2 regions of the Mesorhizobium sp. C120A genome follow, and region 2 is predicted to be linked to the other one. Evidence: predicted binding sites of a transcription regulator. Region 2 holds the regulator's gene; the other holds the start of a gene.
The links. Region 2 encodes LexA, which represses DNA repair genes until DNA is damaged. Its sites were predicted from a motif close to TGTTCNNNNTGTGTTCNG; they were not measured.

Region 1 (12,336 bases), 3.2 Mb from region 2:
AAGGAAGACGATCGCAACCTCGCCTCACTGCTCGAAATGTTCGCCCAGCTGTCACGCGAGCCGTATATCGTCCAGCGCTATCTGAAGGATGTGCGCAAGGGCGACAAGCGAATCATCCTGATCGACGGCGAGGCGGTCGGCGCCATCAACCGCGTGCCGGCCGACCACGATTCTCGCTCCAACATGCATGTCGGCGGCCGCGCCGAAAAGACCGAGCTGACGGAACGCGAACGCGAAATCTGCGCCCGCATCGGCCCATCGCTGAAAGAACGCGGCTTCATCCTGGTCGGCATCGACGTGATCGGCGACTACATGACCGAGATCAACGTGACCTCGCCAACCGGCGTGCGCGAAGTGCAGCGTTTTGGCGGCGCCGATATCGCCAGCCTGTTCTGGGACGCGGTGGAGGAAAAGCGGCGGAATTCGACCGCGTAGTGTGCGTTGCTACGGAGGACTTTGGTGGGTCCAGAGAAGCATCGAAAGATGCTCTTTATCGGGTAAGACTGCCGAGCAAGCGGCTCATCAGATCAAACTATGTCCCGGAAGCGCCGAGGCCTCAGTTTCCGAGGAAGGAGACCGATAAGTCTGGTCTGCAATTTTCGCTGTGGTGTTGCCCAGTCTTTCAGCAGAAAACCCGCATCGGAGTTCTTTTCCAGCAATGCAAAAGCCGCAGACAGTCCGATCAGGTCGACCAAGGTCCTGCGCATTGAGTGGCGGGAGATTAAATGCGCCAGTCCCGGCGCCACTTCGCACCAACGATTGGCCAGTGCCCGCCGTATCGCTATTTCAGTATCAGGCGACATCCTGCCGAGGCCAACTCCGGTACCCAGGATGCGCCCGTCCGCCCAGCCATTGCCGCCGTGAAGCCGATAACTGCCAAGAGCCCGCCCAATCCTCACGGTTCCGCCGATCATATGGGCGGCACGAGCCATATAACCATCGGCACATATCTTTATTTCGTCCGGATCGGATGGACGCATGATTTCAAGCGGAGCTCGACGAAACATCATCCCCGATGTGGTTGACCAAAACCAACCCACGGTACCCCGATCAATAAATAATAATGTCGGGTCAGCTTCGGTGTCGACATGCAGGTAGCCGCTCATTTTCGGCATCGATCGCGGGTCGTTCAGGTGGAATACGGGATGACCGCCCGCAAGCAGGTTGCCGGCCGTATCTATCACCACCTCATCGGAGCTCGACATTGCCGCGATACGGGTTTGGCTGAGATGCGCTCTCACATGGCATTCTATGAAGTCAGGATGCCAAGCATCGTCACCGTCAAGAAAGGAGATCAGGGGCCCGGCTGTCGCGTCAAGCCCGGTCATCATTGCTGTCAACTGCCCGCCATTTTGCAGTCGGGGCAGAAAGCGGAAACGACTGTCGCCAAGCTGGGACAGACACTCTTCAATCCTTCGGCGGGAACCGTCGGTCGAAAAATCATCGACCACCACGCATTCGAACGCAGTGTATGTCTGCGCCGCTACGGATCGGATCGCAGTGTCGATGAATGCCTCTTGATTGAAACAGCCTACGCAAACGGATACGGTTGGTAGCGCGATGTGAGAACCAGCTCCGCTTGGGACGATGTTTTCTTTCAAGAGGCGCTTCTCCGTACACCAGATTTGATCGCCTGAGATATTCCGTCGATCAAATGGCGGTGTTTCTTTGCCAAATTTCTCTCTATCGAAGCGAGTTTTTCTCCGCACTCAAGATCGCAATTGCCGCATGTTGACCCTACAGCACGGGTATCGCCCTCCTACCAAATTCGAGATTGTCAGAGCCATGCTGCGTCATGGCCACAACCTCAGAAAAGGGCACCCTTCCGCGAAGTCGCAACCTGCTCTTCAGGCCAGTTTGCTGTCGGACGATCCGTTCATATCCTATTCGGGAATGTCCGGTACGCCGCTCGGATTAGCAAGTCATATGCCTTTCCGTCCACGCAGCCACCGCGCCTGGTTTCTCATCTCGCCAACCTGGTCCATCGAAAACAGTGCTAGCGTCAAAACCATCCGGACCTATGCCGTTCTGCATAGACTCAAGAACCCCCGTCACTCGCTAATCTTCCTATCCAACACTCAGGCAGAGGCTGATCTGTTGAACCAGTCCGGCGAGGCCGCCGTCCTGCACAACAAGACGTCAACAACCTCCGAACACATATTCAGGCCTCTCGATGACGTCCCTGTAGAATTTGATGCAATCTACAATGCGCAGCTGGCTCCGTGGAAGCGCCATGACTTGTCGCTTGGCATCCAGCGTTGCGCATTTGTCTTCTATCGAGATTCAAGCGGATCCTCCACGACGGAGTCGGAAAGAGCGCGAATAAATCGGCATAGGGAGCTCGCGCCGCATCACGTCTTTATCAACGAGTTTGACGGCACCGGCAAGCCGGTCCGATTGGCACCGGCTCAGGTGAACACGCATCTAAATCGTGCAGCCGTGGGAATCTGTCTCTCTCACCTGGAAGGACCAATGTTCGCCAGCACGGAATATCTTCTCGCGGGCCTTCCAGTGGTCACGACGCCGAACCATGGCGGCCGAGACCTTTATCTGGATGACGACTATTCGCTCACAGTTCCACCCGATCCTCGATCCATCGCGGAGGCTGTCTTAGCGCTGAAGGAGCGACGAATTCCCCGGGATTACATTCGTTCGCAAACTTTGAAACGAATCGAACGAGACCGCGGGCGGTTCATAGACCTTGTAAACGAGATTTTTCTGGAGAGCGGCTCTTCGCGCCGGATCGCCCTGCCTTGGCCTTTCAGATATCCTGTCATGGAGTGGCTTCCACCGCAGGTCGCGATCGATCGATCGCTTTCAGGTTCGGTCGATGCCTTCATCACCGCTTAGACGGCAACAGCCTCGGATTGCCGGAGGAACTCTGTCGCCCTCTACCGGGCACAACGCGGCTGCAACCAGCACGGCTGCCTGTTCCTGTAATGTTCTTGCCTTGGCCTGAAATCTATGGTTGTCTTGTCGTGACGTCGCTCGCGGCCTGAACCACAAGGTCGAGGCGAAGCCGGTTTCCGGGGGCAGGGCAAATGGTGGCGCGGGTTCGCACGGTTGCTTTCCAGGGCATCGAGGCCGTGCCGGTCGATGTCCAGGTGATGATCGCGCCGGGCAAGGTCGGCATGCAGATCGTCGGCCTGGCCGACAAGGCGGTGGCCGAAAGCCGCGAACGCGTGCAGGCGGCGCTCCATGCATCCGGCCTGTCGATGCCGTCGAAGAAGGTGACGGTCAACCTCGCTCCAGCCGATCTGCCCAAGGAAGGCAGCCATTACGACCTGCCGATCGCGCTCGGCCTGATGGCAGCACTCGGCGCCATTCCGGGCGACATGCTGGCCTCCTATGTCGTGCTCGGCGAATTGTCGCTCGACGGAACCATTGCCGCGGTTGCAGGCGCCCTGCCGGCGGCGATCGGCGCCAATGCCGAGGGCAAAGGCCTGATTTGCCCGTTCGGCTGCGGGCCGGAAGCGGCCTGGGCGGGAAAGGATTTCGACATATTGGCGCCGCGCAGCCTGATTGCCATCGCCAATCATTTTCGCGGCACGCAGGTGCTGTCGCGACCCGAGCCCGGCATTCATGTCTCGGCGCGCGACCTGCCCGACCTCTCAGACATCAAGGGCCAGGAAAGCGCCAAGCGGGCGCTGGAAGTGGCGGCGGCCGGCGGCCACAATCTCTTGATGGTAGGGCCTCCCGGCTCGGGAAAATCGATGCTGGCGCAGAGGCTGCCTTCAATTCTGCCGCCACTGGCGCCCAAGGAACTTCTTGAAGTCTCGATGATCGCCTCGGTGGCCGGCGAGCTCGGCGAAGGCAAGCTCACCGACCGGCGGCCGTTCCGCGCCCCGCACCATTCGGCTTCGATGGCGGCAATGGTCGGCGGCGGCATCAGGGCGCGGCCGGGCGAAGTATCGCTTGCCCATAACGGCGTCCTGTTCCTCGACGAGTTTCCCGAATTCACGCCGCAGACCTTGGATGCGCTGCGCCAACCGCTGGAGACCGGCGACTGCATGATCGCGCGCGCCAACCACCGCGTCACCTATCCAGCGCGCATCCAGCTGGTGGCGGCGATGAACCCGTGCCGTTGCGGCATGGCCGGCGAGCCCGGCTATCGCTGCCTGCGCGGCGAACGCTGCCGCACCGATTACCAGGCGCGCATCTCAGGCCCGTTGCTCGACCGCATCGACCTCAGGATCGAGGTACCGGCGGTCTCGGCCGCCGACCTGATCCGGCCCGACCGAGCGGAGAAAAGTGCAGCCGTCGCCCAGCGCGTGGCGCGCGCCCGCACCATCCAGCGCGAACGTTTCGAGCGGCTGGGCGTAACCAGCGCCACCACCAACGCCCATTGCTCGCCTTCTGTTATCGAGGACATCGCCGCGCCGGACGCAGCAGGCCTGTCGCTGCTGAAAGACGCCAGCGAGAAACTCGGCTTTTCTGCGCGCGCCTATCACCGCGTGCTCAAAGTGGCGCGCACACTGGCTGACCTCGACGCCAGCGAAACCGTCGGCCGAATTCACCTGGCCGAGGCGATTTCCTACCGCATGATGTCGGAGCGGGTAGCGCAGGCGGCGTAACGCTCCTCCTTGAGGGGAAGGTGGCCCCGAAGCGGCAGGGTGGGGGTCGCCGAAGAATGGTCGATCTTTTTGGAGCCGAGCCGAGAAAGGGCCTCTGCAATGACATTGCTTGTAGTGTCGTCCGAAGGGAGTCGCTGCACTTCACGCAGGACCCCACCCGGCCCTTCGGGCCACCCTCCCCTCAAGGGGGAGGGAAACGCAGGCGCTAATTCGCCCGCTCTTTCGCCTTCAGCTCCAGCCGCCGTGCGTGCAGCACCGGTTCCGTATAGCCATTCGGCTGTTCGCGGCCTCTAAACACCAGGTCGCAGGCGGCGTGGAAGGCGATGGAATTGTCGAAATCGGTGGCCATCGGGCGGTAGAGCGGGTCGCCGACATTTTGGAGGTCGACGATCGCTGCCATGCGCCGCAGCGAATCCATCACCTGAATTTCGGAGCAAACCTTGTGGTGCAGCCAGTTGGCGATGTGCTGCGAGGAGATGCGCAGCGTGGCGCGGTCTTCCATCAGGCCGACATCGTTGATGTCGGGCACTTTCGAGCAGCCGACGCCCTGGTCGATCCAGCGCACGACATAGCCGAGAATGCCTTGCGCATTGTTGTCGAGCTCGCGCTGGATCTCGTCGGGGGTCCAGTTCGGCCGCACCGCCACCGGCACCGACAATATATCATCGAGCTTCGCCTTCGGCCGGCTCTTGAGCGCCGCCTGGACGGCATGGACATCGACCTTGTGATAGTGCGTGGCGTGCAACGTCGCCGCCGTCGGCGACGGCACCCAGGCGGTGTTGGCGCCGGCCTTGGGATGCGCGATCTTCTGTTCCAGCATCGCCGCCATCAGATCCGGCATCGCCCACATGCCCTTGCCGATCTGGGCGTGGCCGGCCAGACCGCATTCCAGCCCGGTGTCGACATTCCACGCCTCATAGGCGGAGATCCAGGCGGCCTGCTTCATGTCGAACTTGCGGATCATCGGCCCGGCTTCCATCGAGGTGTGGATCTCGTCGCCGGTGCGGTCGAGGAAGCCGGTGTTGATGAACACGACGCGTTCCTTGGCGGCGCGGATCGCCTCCTTGAGGTTGACGGTGGTGCGCCGCTCCTCGTCCATGATGCCCATCTTGATGGTGTTTGCCGCCATACCGAGCAGCGCTTCGACGCGGTCGAAAATCTCGACTGCGAAGGCGACTTCCTCCGGCCCATGCATCTTCGGCTTCACCACATACATTGAGCCCGCGCGGGAATTCATCCGACGCCCGTTGGCGCCGACATCGTGCAGCGCGATCAGCGCCGTCATCGCCGCATCCAAGATGCCTTCCGGCACCTCGTTGCCATCGCGGTCGAGGATGGCCGGATTGGTCATGAGGTGACCGACGTTTCGCACCAGCATCAGCGAGCGGCCAGGCAAGCTCAGCGCGCCACCACTGGGCGCGGTCCAGGCGCGGTCCGGATTGAGCTTGCGCGTGAAGGTTTTGCCGCCCTTGCTGATTTCCTCCGCCAGATCGCCCTTCATCAGGCCGAGCCAGTTGCGGTAGACGATGACCTTGTCCTCGGCATCCACCGCCGCGACCGAATCCTCGCAGTCCTGGATGGTGGTCAGCGCCGATTCCAGGATCACGTCGGCAATGCCGGCCGGGTCGGTGCGGCCGATCTGGTTGGTGCGGTCGATGAGGATCTCGATGTGCAGGCCGTTCTGGACCAGCAGGATGGCTTCCGGGTTGGCACCGTCGCCGCGATAGCCGGCAAATTGTTTCGGGTTGGCCAGCGTGGTGCCGCCGGCGCCAGCGCCGAGCCGCAAGGTGCCACCCGAAACCGTCAGCCCGTTCACGCCGGCCCATTTGCCCGAGGTGAGCGGCACGGACTCGTCCAGAAAACTCTTCGCCCAGGCAACCACCTTGGCGCCGCGCACGGGGTTGAAGCTTTTGCCCTTCTCGGCGCCACCGGTCTCGGCAATGGCGTCGGTTCCGTAGAGCGCATCGTAGAGCGAGCCCCAGCGAGCATTGGCGGCGTTGATCGCATAACGCGCATTCATCACCGGCACCACCAGCTGCGGCCCGGCAACGCTGGCGATCTCGGGGTCGACATTGTCGGTCGTCACGGAGAAGGCCGGCCCTTCGGGCACGAGATAGCCGATCTCACGCAAGAAGCTTTTGTAGGCCTCCATATCGATGGGCGCGCCATTGGCGCGGTGCCAGGCGTCGATCTGTTCCTGCATGGCGTCGCGTTTGGCCAACAGCGCTCGGTTCTTCGGCGCCAGATCATGCACGATGGCCGAAAAGCCGTTCCAGAAAACGTCCGCGGCAATACCGGTACCCGGCAGCGCTTCGCCGACAAAGTCATGCAGTTCGCGGGCAATCCGCAATCCGGCGATCTCGACGCGATCGGTCATCAGGGCTTCTCCAGATGAAGGCTTTGCGGCCTTTGGCATGTCAGGGGCGAAGGGTCAATTCAGCTTAGGGTGAAGCCGGGGATTTTGAAGCTGCTGATCTCCCCCTCGTGGGGGAGATTACCCTAAACCGCGATCCTCGGCCGACCCGATGCAACCGCCACCACATGCGCTTCGATAAACATCCGTTGGGCCTCAACCGTAGACACCTTGAACTCGGTCGAAACGTCGATCTCGGCATTATCCGTGCCGGCATCCTTCGCGCGCGCGGCTACGATCGCCCGCACATCAGCCTCCGCTGCCGCGATCGCCTTGGCCTCGTCGGTGAAGTCGCGCACCGTTTGCCCCGACGCGACCCGGAACAAACCTTCCTTGGGCTGGCTGACGCGGGCTTCGGCCGAGACGCGGACCTGGCCGACGACGGCGCCGAGCGCGTTGGCGACGTCGGTATCCTCCGGCACCACGCACTCATTACCGACCAGCTCGGCCAAGCCGGCATAGTGCAGCGGCGCCGAGGCGCCGAGGCCAATGACCGGACGATCGAGCGCGACGCTGAGCCTTGCGATGCCGGGATGGGAATCGACGGCGCGCTGCACCAGCGCGTGCGCGACGGTGGCGGCGCCATCCAGCCCATCCTCGGCAAAGGCTGTCTCCAGAATGTATTCGGCCGACCAGCGCGTGAGCGTCAGCAGCACGCGTTCGGAAATCACCTCCGGAGACGGCGCGATGTACTGGCCTCGCCCATCACGCTTGCGGGCAAACAGTTCGGCGCCGAGCCGGGCCGCAAGCGGGTCCCAGTTGGCCTGCTTGCCGAGCACATGGGCGGCGTCCGAGGGGTGAAGCCCGAGATATGCACAAGACCGCGCGAGACCAGCCGGTTCAGCGTGGCGTTCTGGGCGTTCGAGGTGAGCAGCCTGTCGATGGCGAGCGGCACGGCACCAATCAGTTCATACAGTTTCGCCTCGGGCGCGGTCAGGCCGGCGGCGAGCCTGTCCGGCACGCCGGTGCGCAACGCAAAGCGGCCGTCCATGCGGCCGGGGTTGGGCGCCCTGAGCTGGCGCTCGAGCTCCGATGTCACTGAAGCACCATGCATCATGCCGGCCAGCGCCAGCGGCACCAGGCGGCGCGGCCCGAGCAGGATTTTCGGGTTGAGCGCGCCATCTTCCAGTGCCACTTCGGAATCGCCGCCGAGGCCGAAGGTGCGCATGGCGACCGCCTCGACCATGGTGCGGAAGCCGCCGACAGTGGCGCCTTCGGGATCGAGCCGAGGACGGCCGCCGTCGAGCACGGCGACATCGGTGGTGGTGCCGCCAATGTCGGACACCATGGCGTTGTCCAGGCCCGTCATGTGGCGGGCGCCGACCAGGCTGGCGGCCGGGCCGGACAGGATGGTCTCGATCGGCCGCTGGCGGGCAAACGCCGCCGAAACCAGCGCGCCATCGCCGCGCACCACCATCAGGGGGGCTACGATGTTGCGGGCCTCCAAAAATCCTTCGGTTGCCGCCACCAGCCGGTCGATCATCGAGATCAGCCTGGCGTTGAGCAAGGTGGTGAGCGCGCGACGCGGACCGCCGAGCTTGGCCGACAATTCATGGCTGGCGGTCACCGGCAGGCCGGTCTTTTCGCGGATGAGGTCGCGCGCGGCGAGTTCATGCGCCGGGTTGCGGGTGGCGAAATAGGCGCACACGGCAAAGCCCGACACCGAGGCGCCGAGTTCAGGGAGTGCTGCTTCCAGCCCCGACAGATCGAGCTTGGCCGCATTGCCGTGCACGTCATGGCCGCCCGGACAAAACACCACCGGATCGGTGCCGAGCGCCGTCTTCAGCCCGTCGCGCGCAAGGTCGGCCCCGGTAAAGCCGATCATGATGAGCGCCACACGCCCACCCTGGCCCTCGACCAGCGCATTGGTGGCGAGCGTCGTCGACATCGACACGAGTTTGATCGCGGCCGGATCGGTGGCCGATTTTCCCAGCACCGCATCGACCGCGCCGGAAATGCCGACGGCAAGATCGTGCCGCGTGGTCAGCGCCTTGGCCTTGGCCAGCACCTTGCCTTTTGGCCCGCCTTGTTCCGACCACAGCACGGCATCGGTATAGGTGCCACCGGTGTCGATACCGAGAAACAGGGGTTTTGGCTTGGCGGTCATGTCTGGCGGTCCGGGATTCTGCTCCCCCGCCCTTAGCCGATACGGCCCGGCTGATAAAGGCGGGAGAGGTGGGCCAGTTTGACCCTCGTCGCCGCTCATGCCCGCCAAACTTTGTAACGGTCACATTTTTTCATTGGTGCGTGGCCTGCCTTTGCGTGCACCATGCGCCGATCTCATCCCTTTCAGGACTTCGCCATGACCACGCTCCCCGGCATCGCCGACATCCATGCCGCCGCCGCGCGCCTCTCCGGCCTGATCGCCGAAACGACCTTGATCGAATCGCTGGAACTCAACAAACGCTTCGGCGGCCGCATCCTGTTCAAGCCGGAGACGCTGCAGCGCACCGGCTCGTTCAAGTTCCGCGGCGCCTACAACAAACTGTCTTCGCTGAGCGAAGAAGAGCGCAGCCGCGGCGTCGTCGCCTTCTCCTCAGGCAACCATGCTCAGGGCGTCGCCGCGGCGGCTGCCATGTTCGGCGTCAAGGCGGTCATTGCCATGCCGGCCGACGCGCCGGCGATGAAGATCGCCAATGTCCGCAAGATGGGCGCCGAAGTGGTGCCGTTCGACCGCTTTCGCGACGACCGCATGACGGTGGTGCGACCCTACATGGACAAGGGCATGGTGCTGGTGCCTCCTTTCGACGATCCGGCCATCATCGCCGGCCAGGGCACGATCGGTCTCGAACTGACGCGCCAGGCAAAAGCGCTCGGCGTCAGCCTCGATGCGGTCGTCATTCCCTGTGGCGGCGGCGGCCTGACGAGCGGCATTTCGATCGCCGTCAAGGATGCCTCGCCGGCCACAGCAGTCTGGGCCGTTGAGCCCGAGCATTTCGACGACACCCGCCGCTCGCTGATCGAAGGAAAAAGGGTTTCCAACGAGCCCGGCCACAGTTCGATCTGCGATGCCATCCTCACCGCAGAGCCCGGTGCCATCACCTTCGAGATCAACCGCAAGAACCTCGCCGGCGCCATCGCCGTCTCCGACAAGGCGGCCGCACAGGCGGTGCGCGACGCCATGGCCCATCTCAAGCTGGTGGTCGAACCCGGCGGCTGCGTGGCGCTGGCGGCGCTCTCGTCAGGCGAGATCGAACTGTCGGGCAAATGCGTCGCCGTCGTGCTGTCAGGCGGCAATGTCGATTTCACCACCTATGCCGAGATCATGGCCGCGGCCTGAGAACCGATATGGCAGACGCTGAGATAAGGGCGGCTCTCGATCGCCATTGGGCTGCCTCCGATGCCAATGATCTCGAGACGGAGCATCAGATCTATCGCGAGGACGCGGTGCTCGATTATCCGCAATCAGGCGAGCGCATCAGCGGACGGCACAACATCCAGTCGTCGCGCGCCACGCAGCCCAACCGGAAGCGCTTTGCCGTGCGGCGGATCACCGGGTCAGGCGACCTCTGGATCACCGAATATGTCCTGACCTATGACGGGATTCCGTCCTATACGGTGAGCATCATGGAGTTCGTCGATGGCAAAGTGGTTCGCGAGACCCAGTATTTCGGCGATCCGTTCGAGCCGGGGCAGTCGCGCGCGCAATGGGTCGAACGGATACCTTGAAACACGGCGGCGGTAGCATGACCGGCCACCATCCGCTCGATCGTGCCGAACTGCCTGATGATACGGCCGATCTCGCCCGCTATCTCATCGGCAAGCTCGTGGTGCGGGAGCTGCCGGAAGGCATCGTCAGCGGCCGTATCGTCGAGACCGAGGCCTATGTCACCGGCGACGCCGCCGGGCACGGCTATCGCGGCATGACGCCGCGCAACCGTTCGCTGTTCCTCGGGCCCGGACACGCCTACGTCTATCTCGCCTATGGGGTCTCCTGGATGCTCAATGTCTCAAGCGAGGGGCCGGGCACCGGCACCGGCGTGCTGATCCGGGCGCTGGAGCCGCTCGAAGGCATCGCCATCATGCGGCTGAACCGGGGCGTGGAGCGCCTGCGCGACCTGGCGCGCGGGCCGGGGCGGCTCGCCCAGGCATTGCGGATCGACCGTTCGCTGGACGGCCTCGATCTGTGCCGCCAAGGCCCGCTATGGCTGGCAGCCGACGAGCATCAGGCCAGCGACATCGGCCAAGGCATCCGCATCGGCATCACGAAGGATGCGGACCGCCCGCTGCGGTTCTATGTCAGAGGCAGTCCGTTCGTCAGCGGTCCGCGATCGCTCAATTCCTGAACGCTCAGTCGAGCGTGCGCCTGAACCGCACCAATGCGACGCCGGCAAACAAGGCCACGAACCCGACCAGCCAGGCGATCTCGCCCGCAACCGCCGGCAGTTCGGCGCCCTTCAGCATCACCGCGCGGGTGATGCGCAGAAAATGCGTCAGCGGAAAAATCTCGCCGAAGGTCTGCGCCCAGCCCGGCATGCCGCGATAGGGGAACATGAAGCCGGACAGCAGGATCGACGGCAGGAAGAAGAAGAAGGTCAGCTGCAGCGCCTGCATCTGCGTGCGGGCGATGGTCGAGATGGTGTAGCCAAGCAGCACCAGCGCCAGCACGAACACCAATACGGCTGTAAGCAGCAGCGACCTGGAACCGGTGAAGGGGATGGCGAACAAGAGCTTCGACGCCGCCAGCACCACCACCACCTGGACGCCACCGACCACAAGATAGGGCAGCACCTTGCCCAGCATGATCTCAAACGGGCTGGACGGCATGGCGAGCAGGTTTTCCATCGTGCCGCGCTCGGTCTCGCGGGTCAGCGCGATCGAGGTCATCATCACCAGGGTCATCTGCAGGATGACGCCGAGCAGGCCGGGCACGATGTTGTATTGCGAGATGCCTTCCGGATTGTAGCGCTGGTGCACCACCACATCGAGCTGGCCCCTGGCGGCCTCACTCGCCGCCTCCTGCATGCCTTGCGCCCGAAGCAGCGCCTGGCTGGCCACTTTGCTTAGCGTCGAGATGGCGCCGCTGGCGGCGGCCGGGTCGGTGGCGTCGGCCTCGATGAGTATCTGCGGATTGTCGCCGCGCTCCACCCGGCGGCCGAAATCGGCCGGGATGGTGACGACGAAGGCGACATCGCCGCGCGCCATCAGGAATTCGGCATCCTCGGCACTTTGCGCGACATGGTCGAAGCGGTAGTAGCCGGTCGTCTGCAGGGCTGCGACAATGGCGCGGGTGTAGGGGTCGTTGCTGGTCGCCACCAGTGCGGCAGGCAGGCTTTTGGGATCGTTGTTGATAGCGTAGCCGAACAGCACCAGCTGCAAAAGCGGCACGCCCAGCATCATGGCGAAGGT
Region 2 (12,336 bases):
GAATCGGTCAGCGCGATCTTTTCCAGCTCCATGGCGATATCGAGCAGCGGATCGTCCTTGATGCCGAGTTCGCCCAGCACCTCATGCGCCGTCTTCTGCATGATTTTCGCGCGAGGATCGTAGTTCTTGTAGACGCGATGGCCGAAGCCCATCAGCCGGAACGGATCGTTCTTGTCCTTGGCGCGGGCGATGAATTCCGGGATGTGGTCGACATGGCCGATCTCGCCCAGCATGTTGAGCGCCGCTTCGTTGGCGCCGCCATGCGCCGGGCCCCACAGGCAGGCGATGCCGGCGGCAATGCAGGCGAACGGATTGGCGCCCGACGAGCCGGCAAGGCGCACCGTCGAGGTCGAGGCGTTTTGTTCGTGGTCGGCATGCAGGATGAAGATGCGCTCCATGGCGCGCGCCAGCACCGGATTGATCTTGTATTCCTCGCACGGCACCGCAAAGCACATATGCAGGAAGTTGGCGGCGAAGTTCAGCTCGTTCTTCGGGTAAATGAAGGGCTGGCCGATATGGTATTTGTAGGCCATGGCCGCAATCGTCGGCATCTTGGCAATCAGCCGCATCGAGGCGACCATGCGCTGATACGGATCCGAAATATCGGTGGAGTCGTGATAGAAGGCCGACAGCGCGCCGACCACGCCGCACATCACAGCCATCGGATGCGCGTCGCGGCGGAAGCCGGTGAAGAAGCGCGACATCTGCTCGTGCACCATGGTGTGGCGCGTCACCCGGTAGTCGAAATCGTCCTTCTGCGCCTTGGTCGGCAGTTCGCCGTAGAGCAGGAGGTAGCAGACTTCGAGGAAGTCGCCATGCTCGGCCAGCTGGTCGATGGGGTAGCCGCGGTGAAGCAGGATGCCGGCATCGCCGTCGATGAAGGTTATCGCCGACTCGCAGCTCGCCGTCGAGGTGAAGCCGGGATCGTAGGTGAAGGCGCCGGTGGTGTTGTAGAGCGCACCGATGTCGATGACGTCGGGCCCGACCGAGCCGCTCCGCACCTTGAATTCATGCGTCTTGCCGGCCAGTTCGAGCGTGGCAGTCGACGGGTGCGTCGTCTTGCTGCCGGTTTCCAGTCTTGTCGCAGCTTCGCTCATTCTCAACTCCTTCATGTTCCTCATGCCGGCAAGGCAATTCCTGCAAACGACACGTCGAAATCACCGGAATGCGCGAACTCGCCACCGCATTTTGGGAGGTGCGTGCCTGATTGGGCCAAGGCCTAATGTTGCACTGCGAAACCCGCCTTTCAATGCCAATCTTTTTGGGCCAGCTCGCTCCTAATCGATTTGATCCGCAATCCGCGCCAGGCTTTCCTCGCGGCCAAGCACGGCAAGAACGTCGAACACGCCGGGCGAGGTGCTACGGCCGGTAAGGGCCGCCCGGAGCGGTTGGGCCACGGCGCCGAGCTTGTGGCCGCCGGCCGCTGCGAACTCGCGCACCGCGGCTTCAGCCGCGGCAGCCGACCAATCGCCCGGAACAGTCTGCAAAGCGGCATGTGCGCCGCGCAGGATCGCGCGCGCGTCGGCACTGAGCAATGCTGCCGCCTTCTCGTCGATCGGCAGCGGCCGCTCGACGAACAGGAAGGCCGCGCCATCGGCCAGTTCCACCAGCGTCTTGGCGCGCTCTTTCAGGCCCGGCAAGGCGGCCAGCAGCTGCGCCTTCCTGGCGTCGTCGAGACGGGCGGCCATAGCAGATCCGCCTTCGAGGTATGGCAGAGTGGCGACGAAAATGTCGAACAGCTCGGTATCGGCCATCTTGCGCATATGCGCGCCGTTGATCGACTCGAGCTTGGCGAAGTCGAAGCGCGCCGCACCCTTGTTGACATCGCCGATGTCGAACCACGAAATCATGTCCTTGATCGACATGATCTCGTCGTCGCCATGGCTCCAGCCGAGCCGCGCCAGATAGTTGAGCAGTGCCTCGGGCAGATGGCCCATGGCGCGATAAGCCTCGACACCGAGTGCGCCGTGCCGCTTCGACAGCTTGGCGCCGTCGGCGCCGTGGATCAGCGGGATATGCGACATCGACGGGACGTCCCAGCCCATCGCGTTGTAGATCACCGTCTGGCGCGCGGCGTTGGTCAGATGGTCGTCGCCACGGATGATGTGGGTGACGCCCATGTCATGGTCGTCGACGACGACGGCATGCATGTAGGTCGGATTGCCGTCCGAGCGCAGAATGATGAAATCGTCGAGGTCCTTGTTGGGGAAGCGCACCTCGCCCTGCACACGGTCGTGCACCACGGTTTCGCCCTCGGTCGGCGCCTTGATGCGGATGGCGCCCTTGACGCCGGGAGGCGCCTCCGAGGGGGCACGATCGCGCCACTGGCCGTTGTAGCGCGGCGGCAGATCCTTGGCGCGTGCGGCCTCGCGCATCGCCTCGAGCTCGGCAGGCGTCTCGTAGCTGTAATAGGCCTTGCCCAGGCGCACCAGCTCCTCGGCCACCTCACGGTGGCGCGGCGCGCGCTCGAACTGCGATATGGCCTCACCGTCCCAGGAAAGGCCGAGCCAGGTCAGCCCATCCAGAATGGCCTGTGTCGCCGCCTCGTTGAAGCGTTCGCGGTCGGTGTCCTCGATGCGCAGCACCATCGTGCCGCCGGTGTGCTTGGCGTACAGCCAGTTGAACAGCGCCGTGCGCGCGCCGCCGATATGCAGATAGCCGGTGGGCGAGGGGGCAAAACGGGTGACGACCGTGTCGGACATGGAACTCTCGGAACCTTGGAAAGCGGAGCGTGATCGCGCGGACTTTCGCGCTTTGCGCGTTCATGTAGCATAGGGGGTCTGGGGCGCAAGGGGCAGACCCGATGGCTGGACGTGGCCGGGGCACGTCGGCAATTATCGGTTGCGTCAACTGGCGCTGGAGCCTTGTAGCACAAAATCTGTTCGCACCCTCCGCGCAACCTCGTTTGACAGCAGCGTCAATGTCTGGGTTTCATTCGGCTGCAGCGTCCGTCACAGTGCCTGGAACATCGCTGCGACGGTGGTAGCCCCCTCTGACGAGCGGACATTTCTTCACGGATGCGGCACTGCCCGACTACAACGCCGCCGTGACAGCGTTGGCTTGGTCACGCATATAGACCTTTCTGCAATCATTATCGTGAACACCGCAACTGTGTGCAGGCCGGTCTCGCCACGAAGGAGGCATGATTGAAAGAAGGACTACCGATGACCGAAAACGCCGACCATACGGAGGGTGATCCGTTCTACCATGGTACCCGGGCGGATTTGAAACCCGGGGATCTGCTGAGCGTCGGCCACCCTTCCAATTTCAGAGGTAAACCACTGTCATGGATCTATTTCACCCAGACACTGGAAGCCGCCATCTGGGGAGCAGAGCTTGCAACGGGTGACGGTCGTCAAAGGATTTACATCGTAAAGCCGACGGGGTTTTTTATGGATGACCCTAACCTGACCGACAAAAAATTTCCCGGTAATCCGACGAAATCCTACCGCTCCCGTGATCCGTTGCTCATCCTGGGTGAACTCGGTGAATGGCAGGGTCATACACCGGAACAATTGAAGGCAATGCACGATGGGCTTGCTCGCCTGAGGGCGGAGGGCCAGGATATGATTGAGGATTGAGCGTCCTTGCCAGGTGATGGTCGATTCCGGCGCGGTGGACGTGATCACGCGGACTTTCGCGCTTTGCGCGTTCATGTAGCATAGGGGTCTGGGGCGCAAGGGGCAGACCCGATGGCTGGACGTGGCCGGGGCACGAAGGAAGGCGAAGGCGCCGAGGCAAGCGTCAGCGAACGCTCGCTGTTTGCCGATAGTCCCTATGCCGAGCCGCTGCCCCTCGCGCTGCCTGAGCCGCATCCCGGCGTCGCGCCTGCGCTGCCCGGTGGCGCGTTGCCGGCGCAAGTCACAGCGCCCGGATCTATCGCCCGTCTGCGCAGACGGCTTCGCCGTCCGTCATGGCCCGCGCTCCGCCGCAGCCTTGCCGTGGCCGCCAACACGGAGCTCGACCGGGGCGTCGCCTTCCTGCTGGTGCCGGTTTTCCTGGCGGCCGGCGTCATCATTTATTTCTCGCTGGCCGGCGAGCCCGGCTTTGCGCAGCCAATCGCCATTGTGGTGCTGGCGACATGTTGCGCCCTCGCCACGCGATCGCGGCCGAGGACGCATCTGTTCTGCATGGCCGCGATGCTGTGCGCGCTCGGCGTCGTCGCCGCCAAAGTCGAGACTTGGCGCGCCGGAACGCAGATGCTCGGCTCCGAGATTCAGACACGGCTGACCGGCCGCGTCGTCAGTCTCGAACAGATGGAAAGCGGCCGCATCAGGCTGACGCTCGATGTGGTTTCGACCGCTTACCCCGAGCTGCGCTACGCCCCGGAGCGGGTCAGGCTCTCGGCGCGGACCGTTCCCGCCGATATGACCGCCGGCTCCCTGATCACCGGCTATGCCAGGCTGTTGCCGCCGACCGGTCCGGTGCGGCCGGAGAGCTACGATTTCTCCTTCGACAGCTATTTCACCGGTATCGGCGGCAGCGGCTTCTTTCTCGGCAATCCGAAAACCATTGCTACGCAGGGACCGCCGCCGCTGACCGCGCGGCTCTCCTCGGCAATCGAGAACGCGCGCGAAAACATTGCCGACCATATCAGGGGCAAAATCGGCGGCGCCGAAGGCGAGATTGCCGCGGCGTTGATTGTCGGGGTGCGCGCCGGCATCCCGGACGAGGTCAACGAAGCGATGCGGCGCACCGGCATCTACCACATCATCTCCATCTCCGGCCTGCACATGGCGCTGGTTGCCGGCACCATCATGGCGTTGCTGCGTGGCGCCTTTGCGCTGTTTCCCGATTTCTCTTCGCGCCGCCCAGTCAAGAAATATGCAGCAGTGGCAGCACTCGTCTCCATCGCCGCCTATCTCGTCATTTCAGGCGTCGTGGTTGCCGCCGAGCGCAGCTTCATCATGCTGGCGGTCATGCTTGTCGCCGTGCTGTTTGATCGCGCCGCACTCACCATGCGCAATCTGGCGATCTCCGCCATTGCCGTCATCCTGGTGTCGCCGCACGAGGTGGTCGGTCCCAGCTTCCAGATGTCGTTTGCTGCCACCGCCGCCCTTGTCGGCGCCTATGCCGGCTGGGCCGATTACCGCGCCGACAAGGTGAGAACGCCGCCGGCAAAGCGCTCCTTCGTCGGCTTCCTGTCGCGAAAATTCGCGCTGGCCATGGGCGGCCTCGCCATGACCTCGATCATCGCCGGCAGTGCAACCTTGCTGTTCGCCATCTGGCATTTTCAGCGTGTGTCGCCGCTCAGCCTGATCGCCAATCTGGCCGTGATGCCGATTGTTTCGTTGATCGTCATGCCTTTTGCCGTGCTCAGCGCACTGGCGATGCCGTTCGGCGCCGACGGGCCGTTCCTCTATGTGATGGGCAAGGGTCTGATGGCGATGATCGCTATATCGGCCTGGATTTCCGAGCGCTCGCCGGTCGACGCCGTCGGGCTGATCTCCATCCGCTCGGTGCTGTTGGTGGCGGTCGCCCTCGTCATCGCCACCATGGCCACCACCTGGCTCAGGTTGGCGGCCGTGCCTTTCGCGCTGGCCGGCCTGTTGACGGTGCCGCAGGTGCTTACGCCCGACGTGCTCATATCCGAGGATGCGCATCTGGTGGCCATGCCGATCGGTGGCGGCGAACTCGCCCTCAACCGCGAACGCTCCAACGAATTCACCACGGACAATTGGAAACGGGCGCTGCGGGCCAAAACCATTATCCCACCTGAGATTTTCGAGGCAACAGATACGCGGTTCGATCTCGATCCGCTCGATCTGCCGCCCGGCTCGCCCTTCTATTGCACCGGCGATCTCTGTATCGCCCGGCACCCTTCCGGAGCCATTGTAGCGCTTGCGAAAGACCGCAAGACGGCGCGGCCGGCCTGTGCCTTCGCGAGCCTGATCGTCATCGATGACGCCACCGCCTACAATCCGTGCCGCGACCCGCTGGTGCTGGTCGTGACGAAGAAACAGCTGGCCCGCGACGGCAGCGCCGCCGTCTTCTTCGATCCGCAATCGGCAGCTGCAGCGCCAACCATCCGCTTCGCCGTCGACAAGCCGTATCGCCCCTGGCACGAGCAACGCCGCTTCTCCCGCGAAGCGCGCGGCCTGCCGCCTTACAACCAGCGTGAAAAGTACAAACCCAAGCCGGCTCAGTAGCGCCGGATCAATCCGACAAGCTTGCCCTGCACCTTCACCCTGTCCGGTCCAAAAATGCGGGTCTCGTAGGCCGGGTTGGCGGCTTCCAGGGCGATCGAGGCGCCCTTGCGGCGGAAGCGTTTCAGGGTCGCTTCCTCATCGTCGACCAACGCCACCACGATCTCGCCGGGGCTGGCTGTGTCGGCATTGCGGATGATGACCGTGTCGCCATCGAAAATGCCGGCCTCGATCATCGAATCGCCCTTGACCTCGAGCGCGTAGTGTTCGCCGCCCATGATCATATCGGGCGGCACCGAGATCGAATGGGTCTGATGCTGGATGGCGTCGATCGGCACGCCGGCGGCGATGCGTCCCATAACCGGGATTGAAATCGCGGAAACGGCATCGTCATTGCCGGCCGACATCGAACGCGACGGCGAGCCCGGCTTGATCTGGCGGCCGAGACCGCCTTGGCCCAACGCGCCTTGTCCTTGGCCGCCTTGCCCTTGGCCGGTTTGACCAAGACTGCCCTGAATGACGCTCGGCGAAAACTTCCTCGCCGCATTGAGGCCTGGTGCGATCGAGTCGGGCAGCCGCAGCACTTCCAGCGCGCGCGCCCGGTTCGGCAGCCGGCGAATGAAACCGCGCTCCTCAAGCGCCGTGATCAGGCGGTGGATGCCGGACTTGGAGGCGAGGTCGAGCGCTTCCTTCATCTCGTCGAAGGACGGCGGGATTCCGCTCTCCTTCAGGCGTTCATGGATGAACATCAGAAGCTCATGTTGTTTGCGCGTCAGCATCGCGGCCCCCAAGGGTTCTGAAACCAGAATCAGAAAAAACAAACCCAGAACAAACCCTATCTGTTCCAGTTGTGTTCCGCAACCTTTTAAAGTTTAATGAATGTGTTGACGTTTTGTTCAGCGTAACGTTCGGCGCTGCGAGCGCCGCTCGTAGTCGTTGGCCGGCAACGGGGTGAAACGAAGACAAAGTGCCCTGCGTCGTCGGCTACGATCGCCGCTTCCTTTTCGGACGGGGCTGCGCAGCATCCGCGCCGGGTTCACTCTGGGCATAGACCTGCAGCGTGTAGCCGATGTGAGCGGTCATCAGAGTTTTCGCACGTTCGACGTCGCGATCGAGGGCCGCTTCCATCAGGGCGGTATGGTGTTCGATCGCCACGGCGTCGCGCAGGGCCGCCACGGCCTTCCGGTGGCCATCCGTGCGGCCGGCGGCGGCGCGCAGCGTCGGGGCCAGACCCAGAAAGCGGTGATGGCGATGCAATTGGTCGGAAATCGTCGCATTGAAGCGCAGCAGCCAGCTGGATGTCGCGGCACTGAGCAGCGCCGCATGGAAGGCATCGTGTTTTTCGTACCACGCGTCGACCGCATCATCCGATGGATCGTCGAGAACAGACCCGCACCGTGAGAGACGATAGTGGGCGGCAACGACCGCGTCTTCCCACTCACGGTCGCCCTCCTCGATCGATTCCACCAGCAGGGGCAGTTCGACCACCAGCCGCGCACGCGCCAAATCCTCGAGCTCCGCCCGAGAGACGGGAGCGACCGCAAACCCGCGGTTGCTGATGGCGGTCACAAGCCGTTCCGCCTCCAGCCGCGACAGCGCCTCGCGCAACGGCGTCCAGCCGATGCCGTAGGTGTTGCGCAGCGTGCTCAGCTTCAACGGCGCGGCAGGCGCCAGCCGGGTCGCAAGAATATCGCGCCTGAGCAGGCGATAGGCCGCTTCCGTCTTCGAGGTCTGCTCGTCATCCAGCATCGTGATCCATCAGACATAAACGCTCGGCGGATCATTATATATCAAAGCCTTTCAATGGGTGAATTATATATAATGTTTGACAGTTCAAGGGCGACCACTCAAGATCGCCGGCATGTTTGGGCGGCAGGCTCCGCCGCGCGCGTTTGTCCATGGAGGGGCGCCGGATCATGAGCACGACACCCGATCTCGCTACAATCGAAGCAATGGATGCCGCCGATCCGCTGCGCTCCATGCGCGGACGCTTTGTCTTGCCGCAAGGCGTGATTTATCTCGACGGCAATTCCCTGGGCGCCGCGTCAGCGGTCGTCTTCAGCGAACTGCAGCAGGCCGCCACGCAGGAATGGGCGCACGATCTCATTCGCGCCTGGAACACCGCCGGCTGGTTCAACATGCCGGTGGAACTCGGAGATCAGCTCGGGCGACTGATCGGCGCGGCTGATGGGCAGACGGTGGTCTGCGACACAACCTCGATCAACATCTACAAGCTGCTGCACGCAGCGCTCGGCATGCGGCCGGATCGGTCGGTCATCGTTGCCGAGGGCGACAGTTTCCCGACCGACCTCTACATGGCCGAAGGCGTCGCCTCGACCCGGCCGGGAACGCGGCTGCGGCTGGAGGGCGTCGACGCGGCCGCAATCGAGGAGCTGATCGACGACAGCGTTGCCGTCATCCTGGTCAACCACGTCAACTACAAATCCGGCCAGTTGCGCGACATGGCGGCGCTGACGCGCAAGGCACATGACGCCGGCGCGCTGATCATCTGGGATCTCTGCCACACGGCCGGCGCCTTGCCGGTCGAACTTGACCGTGCCAATGCCGATTTCGCCGTCGGCTGCACCTACAAATACCTCAATGGCGGCCCGGGCTCGCCAGCCTTCATCTACGCGGCCGAGCGCCACCATGACGATGCCCACCAGCCGCTCAGCGGCTGGTGGGGCCATGCGCGGCCCTTTGCCTTCGAGCAGGGCTTTGCCGTCGGCAGCGGCATTCGCCGCTTCCTGTGCGGAACGCAGCCGGTGCTGTCGATGCGGGCGCTCAAGGGCGCGCTCGATATCTGGAACGACGTCGATATGGCGGCGGTGCGCAGAAAAAGCATCGCGCTGACCGACCTGTTTATCCAGCTCGTCGAAGCCAGATGCGGCGCCTACGGGCTTGAACTGGAAAGTCCTCGCGACGGCAGCCAGCGCGGCAGCCAGGTGTCGTTCCTCCATCCGCATGGCTATCAGGTGATGCGCGCGCTGATCGAGCGCGGCGTGATCGGCGATTTCCGGGCGCCGTCGACCATCCGTTTCGGCTTCACGCCGCTCTATGTCGGATATGGCGATGTCTGGCAGGCGGTCGAAGTCCTGGAGGATATTCTGCGCACCGGCGCCTGGCAGGACGCCCGCTTCGCGGTGAAGACCGCGGTCACCTGAGGAACTAGAGCAATTTCAGGAAAAGTGTGAAGCGGTTTTCCGTCCGCAATTGCGTCAAATCAAAGAGCTAGAGCATTTCGCCGTTTACGTTAAACGGTGAAATGCTCTAGAGCCGGGTGCGGACCGTCCAGAGCTCCGGAAACAGCACAACCTCCAGCATCTTCTTCAGATAGGAGGCGCCTGAGGTGCCGCCCGTGCCGCGCTTCAAGCCGATGATGCGCTCGACCGTGGTGACGTGGTTGAAGCGCCAGCGGCGGAAGTAATCCTCGAAGTCGACCAGCTTCTCGGCCAGTTCGTAGAGCATCCAGTAGCGCTGCGGGTCGCGGTAGACGGTTTGCCAGGCAGCCAGCACGTCTTCGTTCTCGACGCGCGTCTCGCGCCAGTCCGTGCGCCCGGCATCGGCGCCGATGTCGAAGCCATTGCGCGCCAAAAGCAGAAGCGCCTCGTCGTACAGCGACGGCGTGGCCAGGATCGCTTCCAGCCTGTCCGTAAGATCGGGCCGGTGCTTGTGCGGCCCGAGCATGGCTAGGTTGCGGTTGCCGGCCATGAACTCGATAGCGCGGTACTGCCACGACTGGAAGCCCGAGGATTGGCCGAGCGCGTCGCGAAACTCGGTGTATTCGCTTGGCGTCATCGTGCGCAGCACGTCCCAGGCATTGTTGAGCTGCTCGAAGATGCGCGCGACGCGAGACAGCATCTTGAAGCTCGGTTCGAGGCGGTCGGCGCGGATAGAGCGGATCGCGGCGCCGATCTCGTGCAAAGCGAGCTTCATCCACAATTCCGATGTCTGATGCTGGATGATGAACAGCATCTCGTCATGGGCCGAAGACAGCGGCGCCTGCGCATCGAGCACCTTGTCCAGCTGCAGATAGTCGCTGTAGGACATCCGCTCCTTGAACGACATCTGCGCGCCATCGGACGCCGGATCGTGCGGCTTAATCAATTGCTCTTCTCCGCGCGCAACCGGAAGCGCTGGATCTTGCCGGTCTGGGTTTTGGGCAAGGCGTCGATGAACTTCACCGAACGCGGATATTTGTAGGGCGCGATCGTTGCCTTGACGTGGTCCTGCAGGCGTTTGACGGTCAATGCGTCCGGCGAAACACCTTGCACAAGCACGATATGCGCCTCGACGATCTGGCCGCGTTCACCGTCCTCGGCGCCGGTCACCGCGCATTCGGCGACGTCGGGATGCGAGAGCAGCGCCGCTTCGACCTCGGGGCCGGCGATGTTGTAGCCGGCGCTGACGATCATGTCGTCGGAACGCGCGGCGAAGTGGAAGAAGCCATCCTCGTCCTGCGTGAACGTATCGCCGGTGAGATTCCAGCCATCGCGGACATAGTCCTTTTGCCTGGCATCGGCCATGTAGCGGCAGCCGGTCGGGCCGCGCACCGCCAGCCGGCCAGTAGAGCCGCGCGGCAGCTCCCGCATCTCGTCATCGACGATGCGTGCCTGATAGCCGCCGACGGGTTTGCCGGTGGAGGCCGGCTTCATGTCGTCGAAGCGGTTGGAGATGAAGATATGCAGCATCTCGGTGGCGCCGATCCCATCGAGAATCGGCTTGCCGGTCTTCTCAGTCCATTCCTCGAAGACAGGCGCCGGCAGCGTCTCGCCCGCCGAAACCGCGACGCGCAGCGAGGACAGGTCAGCGCCTTGATCCATGGCCTTGAGCATGGCCCGATAGGCGGTTGGAGCGGTGAAGGAAATGGTCGCTTTGTAGGTCTCGATGATGTGGATCATGTTGGGTGGCGTCGCCTGTTCCAGCAGCGTCGCCGCGGCGCCGAAACGCAGCGGGAAGATGGCGAGCCCGCCAAGACCGAAGGTAAAGGCAAGGGGCGGGGAGCCGACGAAGATGTCGTCGGGCGTCACCTCCAGGATTTCGCGGGCATAGGCGTCGGCGATGATCAGCAGGTCGCGGTGGAAATGCATCGTCGCCTTCGGCACGCCGGTGGTGCCGGAGGTGAAGCCGAGCAGGGCGACATCGTCGCGGCCGGTGTTGACGGCAGTGAAGGTGACCGGCTTGTCGAGGGCGGCGCGGTCGAGTTCCGCGTCATGGTTGGCCGTGCCGTCGAAGCCAATGACCTGCTTGAGATACGCACTGCCCTTGGCGCAGGCGGTCATCTCGTCCATCAGCCTTGTATCGCAAAGCGCAACCGTGATTTCCGCCTTGTCGACGATCTTGGCGAGTTCGCCGGCGCGCAGCATCGGCATGGTGTTGACGACCACCGCGCCAACCTTGGTGGCGGCCAGCCAGCAGGCGACCATGGCCGGATTGTTGGCCGAGCGGATCAGCACCCGGTTGCCCGGCTTGACGCCATAATTCTCGACCAGGGCATGGGCGAGCCTGTTGGTCCAGTCGGACAGTTCCTTGTAGGTGCGGCGGCGGCCATTGCCGATCAGCGCGGTGTGGTCGCCGAACCCTTTTTCGACCAGCCTGTCGGTCAATTCGACGGCGGCATTTATGTGGTCGGGATAGTCGAAGCCGTCGAGCAAAAACTCCGGCCATTGCTCCGGCGGCGGCAGGTTGTCGCGCGTGAATGTGTCGATATGCGCTGATGGCCCAAGCATTTTCGGCTGCCCCTGTCTGCCTCGCGCCCATGGCTGAACAAGGCGCAGGATCGCACCAGTCGAAATTTGTTTCAAGCCTAAAATGTTTTTAGGTCGCAGGATTGACGCCGCCCTGTTCGGCGGCCATTCCTGTCGACTGAACTGAAGCCATCCGGGAGGGATGCAGATGCTCCAACATCGTGTTGCCGATTGGGACAATGCCTACGCCAACGGCGACAACATTGCCGGCAGCAATCGCTGGCCGGCCGCGTGGGACACACCGGCACAGGCTTTTCGCGACACAATGTCGGCGTCCGGTCGGGCCAAGCTCGACATCGCCTATGGCGACAGCCCGCGCAACAGGCTCGATCTGTTCCTTCCCGATGTCATGCCCAAAGGGCTCGTCGTCTTCATCCATGGCGGTTACTGGAAGGCGTTCGACAACAAGCCATGGTCGCATCTGGCCAACGGCGCGGTTGCCA

Region 1: the regulator LexA is predicted to act here: its motif matches at 2,930-2,947, upstream of NL532_RS03145 (YifB family Mg chelatase-like AAA ATPase).

What each region holds. Positions count from the first base shown of each region.
Region 1 is NZ_CP100476.1:641,762-654,097, forward strand. Features, by position in the region: gene gshB (glutathione synthase) at 1-435, shown strand, start outside; gene NL532_RS03135 (glycosyltransferase family 2 protein) at 528-1,601, opposite strand; gene NL532_RS03140 (glycosyltransferase) at 1,786-2,850, shown strand; gene NL532_RS03145 (YifB family Mg chelatase-like AAA ATPase) at 3,042-4,574, shown strand; gene NL532_RS03150 (malate synthase G) at 4,780-6,951, opposite strand; partial or broken gene NL532_RS03155 (hydantoinase/oxoprolinase N-terminal domain-containing protein) at 7,074-9,094, opposite strand; gene NL532_RS03160 (threonine ammonia-lyase) at 9,290-10,267, shown strand; gene NL532_RS03165 (nuclear transport factor 2 family protein) at 10,276-10,656, shown strand; gene NL532_RS03170 (DNA-3-methyladenine glycosylase) at 10,674-11,273, shown strand; gene NL532_RS03175 (ABC transporter permease) at 11,278-12,336, opposite strand, start outside.
Region 2 is NZ_CP100476.1:3,879,657-3,891,992, reverse strand. Features, by position in the region: gene gltA (citrate synthase) at 1-1,097, opposite strand, end outside; gene gltX (glutamate--tRNA ligase) at 1,278-2,702, opposite strand; gene arr (NAD(+)--rifampin ADP-ribosyltransferase) at 3,165-3,581, shown strand; gene NL532_RS18835 (ComEC/Rec2 family competence protein) at 3,693-6,149, shown strand; gene lexA (transcriptional repressor LexA) at 6,143-6,925, opposite strand; gene NL532_RS18825 (GntR family transcriptional regulator) at 7,131-7,895, opposite strand; gene kynU (kynureninase) at 8,063-9,310, shown strand; gene kynA (tryptophan 2,3-dioxygenase) at 9,417-10,253, opposite strand; gene NL532_RS18810 (AMP-binding protein) at 10,250-11,875, opposite strand; gene NL532_RS18805 (hormone-sensitive lipase) at 12,036-12,336, shown strand, end outside.